Linked DNA regions of Alloactinosynnema sp. L-07. The protein of the gene in region 1 interacts with the protein of each later gene in a pairwise test. Links are inferred from orthologs where the notes say so. Each region holds a gene or a part of one and is shown in the gene's direction. Other genes may lie near its edges. The genes, in order: rpe and eno.

Region 1 (3,032 bases):
GAGTTCTGGACCGCGCAGGCGCCGATCCTGGAGAAGGCGATGGCGGGCGGGAACTATCCGATGATGGCCGCGTTGGCCGACAACGCCTTCTCCCCGGAGGGGACTGATCTGTTCGACTTCGGCTTGGGCCTGCTGCTGGACGGGCTGCAGGCCTTTCTGTCACGGAGCTGAGGCCAGCCGGTTGCGCGCGCGGGCCCGGTCGGCCTCCGGCAGGTCGTCGGCGTCGAGCAGGCGGGGCAGCAGGTCCGGCTCCAGCGTGATCGCGCGGAACGCCAGACCCATCGTGACGCCGTGGCCGGGGCGGCGGACGACGGTGATCTCGTCGCCCGCGGCCACCTCGCCGGGGTTGAGCACCTTGAGGTAGGCGCCGGGGACCGCGCGCTGGGTGAACGTCTTGACCCAGCCCTGCTGGTCGAGCCACACCGCGAACGTTCGGCACGGGATGCGCGGCACGGTCACCTGCAGCAGCAGGTCGCCGATGCGCCACTGCTCGCCGACCTCGGCGCCGGTGACGTCCATGCCGACCGTGGTCAGGTTCTCGCCGAAGACGCCGGACGGCAGGGGCGTGGCGAGCTCGGTCTGCCAGCGGTCGAGGTCCTCGCGGGCGTAGGCGTACACCGCCTGGTCCGGGCCGCCGTGGTTGTCGATGTCGCAGATCTCGTCGCCCGCGACGCCGCTGCGCCCGGGGCCACCGGGTGCGTTGATCGCGACCGCGTGCTCGACCGGCCGCTTGTCGATGGCGGACCGGCCCGCCTTGGACTCGATGGGCCGGGCGATCCCGACGTTGACCGACAGGATCCGGGGGCGCTCGATGCTCACCACCCGAAACTACCGCGAACCGCCACTGGGTTTCCGCGCCCGCGCATCGAGAGTTGGCTCACCGCGCGCCGGTCTCGGTTCGGTCCCGGCGGGGCCGCGCGCCTATGCTCCGGGCCTGTGTCCACCAGCTCGAAGCGCCCGGCGCCGATGATCGCGCCCAGTATCCTGTCCGCTGACTTCGCTCGGCTCGCTGATGAGCTCGCGGCGATCCGGGGCGCCGACTGGGTGCATGTCGATGTCATGGACGCGCACTTCGTGCCGAACCTGACCCTCGGCCTGCCGATCGTCGAGGCGCTGCTCAAGGTGACCGACATCCCGATGGACTGTCACCTCATGATCGAGGACCCGGACCGGTGGGCCATCGGGTACGCCGAGGCGGGCGCGCACAACGTCACCGTGCACGTCGAGGCCGCGGCCGACCCGATCAAGCTCGCCAAGGACCTGCGAGCCGCCGGGGCCAAGGCGGGGCTGAGCATCAAGCCCGGCACCCCGATCGAGCCCTACCTCGACCTCCTCAAGCACTACGACACCCTCCTGGTCATGTCCGTCGAGCCCGGATTCGGCGGCCAGAAGTTCATCGCCGACGTGCTCGACAAGGCGCGCACCGTGCGGAACCTGGTCGACACCGGGCACCTGAACCTGCTGGTCGAGATCGACGGCGGGATCAACGCCGACACCATCGAGCAGGCGTCCGAGGCCGGGGTCGACTGCTTCGTCGCCGGGTCCGCGGTCTACGGGGGCAAGGACCCCGCCCTGGCGATCGAGGCGCTGCGGGGTCAGGCCACTGCCGCCAATCACAGGTTCGCCTAGTCCTGACAGACTGATCCGGTGGACGACACCTCAGCGATGCGGTCGGCCGCCGCGCGCTCGGAAGCGGTGCGGGGGACGACGAGCCCGAACCCGCCCGTGGGGTGCGTCATCCTGGGCCGCGACGGTGACCTGGTCGGCATGGGCGCGACCCAGCCGCCGGGTGGGCCGCACGCCGAGGTCATGGCTCTCCAGGACGCGGGCGACAAGGCGCGCGGCGGCACTGCCGTCGTCACGCTCGAACCCTGCGCCCACCACGGTCGAACCCCGCCCTGCGCCGACGCGCTCAAGGCCGCGGGTGTCGCCAGGGTCGTGTTCGCCGTCGCGGACCCCAACCCGCAGGCCGCCGGGGGACGGGCCGTCCTCGAGGCAGCCGGGATCACCGTCGAGAGTGGACTTCTCGCCGACGAGGTCGCCCAGGGGCCGCTGCGCGCGTGGCTGCACTTCGCCCGCTCCGGACGCCCGCACGTCACCTGGAAGTACGCCGCGACCCTCGACGGCCGGGTCGCCGCCGCCGACGGGACGAGCCGCTGGATCAGCTCCGAGGAGTCCCGCGCCGAGGTCCACGACCTCCGTAGGAAGATCGACGCGATCATGGTCGGGCGGGGCACCGTGCTGGCCGACGACCCGGCGCTGACCGCCCGGGACGCGGACGGAACAACGCGGGCCACGCAGCCGTTGCGGGTGGTCGTGGGAACCGGAGACCTGCCCGCGGCCGCCAAGGTGCTCGACGACAGCGCCGAGACGCTGCACCTGCGCACCCGCGACCCGGCCGAGGTGCTGGCCGCCCTCGCCGAGCGCGGGATGGTCGACGTGCTGCTCGAAGGCGGGCCGACACTCGCGGGCGCGTTCGCCGAAGCGGGCATGATCGACCGGGTCCTGGCCTACCTCGCCCCGGCGCTGCTGGGGGCCGGACCTGTGGCGTTGGGCGCATCGGGCGTGTCGACCATCACCGACGCTCACCGGTTCGCCGTCGAAGGGGTCACCATGTGTGGACCGGACGTGCGGGTATCCGCCGTTCCGGTGACGGACTGAGGAGGCAACGGTGTTCACGGGGATCGTCGAGGAGCGCGGTGAGGTCATCGCGGTGGAGGACCTCGCCGACGCGGCGCGGGTCACCATCGCGGGGCCGCTGGTCACCAGCGACGCCAAGCAGGGCGACTCGATCTCGGTCAACGGGGTCTGCCTGACGGTGGTCGGTCTGGACGCGGGCGCGTTCACCGCCGACGTCATGCGCGAGACCCTCACGCGCAGCAGCCTCGACAAGGTGGCCGTGGGCGACCACGTGAACCTGGAGCGCGCCGCCGCCGTCGGCCAGCGCTTCGGCGGGCACATCGTGCAGGGCCACGTCGACGGCACGGGCGCGCTGGTCTCCCGCGAGCCCTCCGAACACTGGGACCTGGTCA
Region 2 (3,287 bases), 5.4 Mb from region 1 along the record:
GGGCGCCAGGGTGGGGGAGGACGGCAGGCTCACCAAGCCGATCATCGGCATCCCGCTCGACGGATCGCCGGGCGTGCGGGCCATCCGCGACACCGATGGCGGCAAGCTCGACGGCGACACCCAGTGGGACCGCGCCGTCGGGGCGATGCAGTTCCTGCCGAGCACCTGGTCGCGGTGGGCCGCCCGCGCGGGCGGCGACGGCACCCCGGCCGACCCCCAGGACATCGACGACGCCGCCCTCACCGCCGCCCGCTACCTGTGCGCCAGCGGCGGCGACCTGTCGACCGGCGAAGGCTGGTGGAAGGCCGTCCTGACCTACAACAACTCCGTCAAATACGGCCGCGACGTCTACAGCGGCGCCGACGCCTACGCCCGCAAGGTCGCCGAACTCGGCTGACCCTTAGAGCACGTTGAGGACTGGCGCACGCGATAGCCGCGCCGAGATGGCTCCTGGCGGCACGGCCGGATACGCCCACGGACAACTCCGGTATGCGGACGATCCGGCCGCACCACCAGGAGCCATCTCGATCACGACTCTCACGCACGCCAGTCCTCAGACGCGCTCTTACTTGCTGCGCTCGACCGCGATCCGCGCGTTGATCTCGCCGAGGGCTTCCTGGTACTCCGGTGACGGGCTCATCGCCACCGCCAGCCGCAGCTGGGTCTGCGCCTCGGGCAGTCTGCTCTGCCGTTGCAGGGTCTTGCCCAGCGCGAACATCGCGTAGTGATCGGTCGGGTCGAGTTCCAGCACCCGCCGGAACGCCGCCTCGGCCCGGCGCAGCTGCGCCGATCCCAGGTACGCCCGCCCCGCCAGCAACTGGACCGACGGCGCGTTCGGCTCGGCCTCCAGCACCGGCGCCAGGACCTGCAGGGCGTCCAGCGGCCTGCGCTGGGCGACCAGGGCCTCCGCCTGGCGGAACGCGTCGAAGGTGCTGCTGCTGTCCTCGGTCATGGTCCGCATCACATTACGGGTGCGGCGGCCGTTGATCGACCCTCCGTACGGGGGTTCGCCCGACGTGCCTGCCGCGGCGGCCCGACCGGCCCCGCTAGGCTCGTGTCGGAGTAGTAGGACGCTTTGTGAGGAGCACCACGTGGCAGTGATCGAGCAGGTCGGCGCACGCGAGATCCTGGATTCCCGAGGCAACCCGACCATCGAGGTGGAGGTGGCGCTCGACGACGGGACGCTGGCCCGCGCCGCGGTGCCCTCCGGTGCCTCGACCGGCGAGCACGAGGCGGTCGAGCTGCGCGACGGCGACGTCAAGCGGTACCTGGGCAAGGGCGTGGAGAAGGCCGTCACCGCGGTGCTCGACGAGATCGGCCCGGAGCTGACCGGCCTCGACGCGGTCGACCAGCGCATCGTCGACCAGAAGCTGGTCGACCTCGACGGCACGCCGGACAAGTCCCGCCTCGGCGCCAACGCCATCCTCGGTGTCTCGCTCGCGGTGGCCAAGGCCGCTGCCGAGTCCAGCGGCCTGGAGCTGTTCCGCTACCTGGGCGGCCCCAACGCCCACGTGCTCCCCGTGCCGATGCTCAACATCCTCAACGGCGGCGCGCACGCCGACACCGACGTCGACATCCAGGAGTTCATGATCGCGCCGATCGGCGCGGACAGCTTCCGGGAGGGTCTGCGCTGGGGCGTGGAGGTCTACCACTCGCTCAAGGCGGTCCTCAAGAGCAAGGGCCTGGCCACCGGCCTTGGCGACGAGGGCGGCTTCGCCCCGAGCCTGGGCAACAACCGCGAGGCGCTCGACCTGATCCTGGTCGCCATCGAGAAGGCGGGCTACACCGCGGGCCGCGACATCGCGCTGGCCCTGGACGTGGCGGCCACCGAGTTCTACTCCGACGGCGCCTACAGCTTCGAGGGCGCCAAGAAGAGCGCCGAGCAGCTCACCGCGTACTACACGCAGCTGATCAACGACTACCCGATGGTCTCCATCGAGGACCCGCTGTCGGAGGACGACTGGGACGGCTGGGTGCGCCTGACCGCCGAGATCGGCGAGCGCGTGCAGCTCGTTGGCGACGACCTGTTCGTCACCAACCCCGAGCGGCTCGAAGAGGGCATCGCCCGCCGCGCGGGCAACGCGCTGCTGGTGAAGGTCAACCAGATCGGCACCCTGTCGGAGACGCTGGACGCGGTCACCCTGGCCACCTCCTACGGCTACCGCAGCATGATGAGCCACCGCTCTGGCGAGACCGAGGACACCACGATCGCCGACCTCGCCGTCGCGACCGGCGTCGGCCAGATCAAGACCGGTGCGCCCGCCCGCGGCGAGCGCACCGCGAAGTACAACCAGCTGCTGCGCATCGAGGAGACCCTCGGCGACGCCGCGCGGTACGCGGGCGACCTCGCGTTCCCGCGCTTCACGCCGGAGTCCTGACCCCGATGGCCGGGCGTGGGACGGAACGGGGCGGGCGACGCGGCGGGACATCCGCGGCGCGCAGGCCCGGCAGTGTCCGTCGCACGCGCCCGGCCGCGGCGGCGCCCGCGCGGGAACACACCGTCCGCCAGCCCGCCAAGCGGCGGGTGCGCGGCGGCCCGCTGGGCCTGTCGACGACGCGCCGTGCGGCCATCCTCGCCACAGTCGTGTGCGCGTTGGCCCTGAGTGTGGCGGTGCCGCTGCGGACCTACCTGTCCCAGCGGTCCGATGTGGAGATCCAGCAGCGGCGCCAGGCCGAGTTACGGGCCCAGGTCGAGCAGCTGGAGCAGCGCAAGGCCCAGTTGGCCGACCCGGCGCAGGTGCAGGCCGAGGCCAGGAAGAGATTGCGGTACGTGATGCCAGGGGAGACCCCCTACATGGTCGAGCTGCCCGCCGACGCGGGTGGTCCCGGCGCCGGTCAGCAGCCGAGCAAGCCCATCTCGCAGCAGGCCTGGTACCAGGCGCTGTGGGACTCGGTCCACGGAGCGGGCCGGTGACCCTCGAACCCGTCACCGACGCCGACATCGACATGGTCGCCCAGCAGCTCGGCCGGGTGCCCAGGGCCATCCGCGCGGTGGCCGCGCGCTGCCCGAGCGGGCACCCGTCGGTCATCCAGACCAGCCCGCGGCTGGAGGACGGCACGCCGTTCCCCACGCTGTATTACCTGACCTGCTCGAAGCTCGCGTCGCTGATCAGCACGCTGGAGACGAGCGGCCTGATGAAAGAGATGACCGACCGCCTCGGCGAGGACGCGGAGCTGGCCGCCCAGTACCTGGCCGCGCACCGCGACTACCTCGCCGAACGCGACGCCATCGACTCGCTGGGCACCGACGTCAGCGCGGGCGGCATGCCCGGCCGGGTGAAGTGCCT

What was found.
Region 2: the proteins of rpe (region 1) and eno interact in binary tests that used the Escherichia coli proteins (3 or more experiments, as listed by UniProt). The link is inferred for Alloactinosynnema sp. L-07 from one-to-one orthologs.

The regions. Positions count from the first base shown.
Region 1 is NZ_LN850107.1:1,291,276-1,294,307, forward strand. What follows is about bases 80-2,797. They hold rpe (ribulose-phosphate 3-epimerase), read left to right. Parts: upstream 80-966; coding sequence 967-1,629; downstream 1,630-2,797. Other genes in these bases: BN1701_RS06200 (TetR/AcrR family transcriptional regulator), read left to right, coding at 80-171; BN1701_RS06205 (MOSC domain-containing protein), read right to left, coding at 160-819; ribD (bifunctional diaminohydroxyphosphoribosylaminopyrimidine deaminase/5-amino-6-(5-phosphoribosylamino)uracil reductase RibD), read left to right, coding at 1,666-2,661; BN1701_RS06220 (riboflavin synthase), read left to right, coding at 2,672-2,797. Outside these bases: more of BN1701_RS06200, read left to right, coding at 1-79; more of BN1701_RS06220, read left to right, coding at 2,798-3,032. UniProt on the Escherichia coli protein: Catalyzes the reversible epimerization of D-ribulose 5-phosphate to D-xylulose 5-phosphate.
Region 2 is NZ_LN850107.1:6,645,024-6,648,310, forward strand. What follows is about bases 262-3,234. They hold eno (phosphopyruvate hydratase), read left to right. Parts: upstream 262-1,091; coding sequence 1,092-2,378; downstream 2,379-3,234. Other genes in these bases: BN1701_RS30360 (murein transglycosylase), read left to right, coding at 262-397; BN1701_RS30365 (tetratricopeptide repeat protein), read right to left, coding at 566-952; BN1701_RS30375 (septum formation initiator family protein), read left to right, coding at 2,384-2,914; BN1701_RS30380 (DUF501 domain-containing protein), read left to right, coding at 2,947-3,234. In the rest of the region: more of BN1701_RS30360, read left to right, coding at 1-261; more of BN1701_RS30380, read left to right, coding at 3,235-3,287. UniProt on the Escherichia coli protein: Catalyzes the reversible conversion of 2-phosphoglycerate (2-PG) into phosphoenolpyruvate (PEP). It is essential for the degradation of carbohydrates via glycolysis.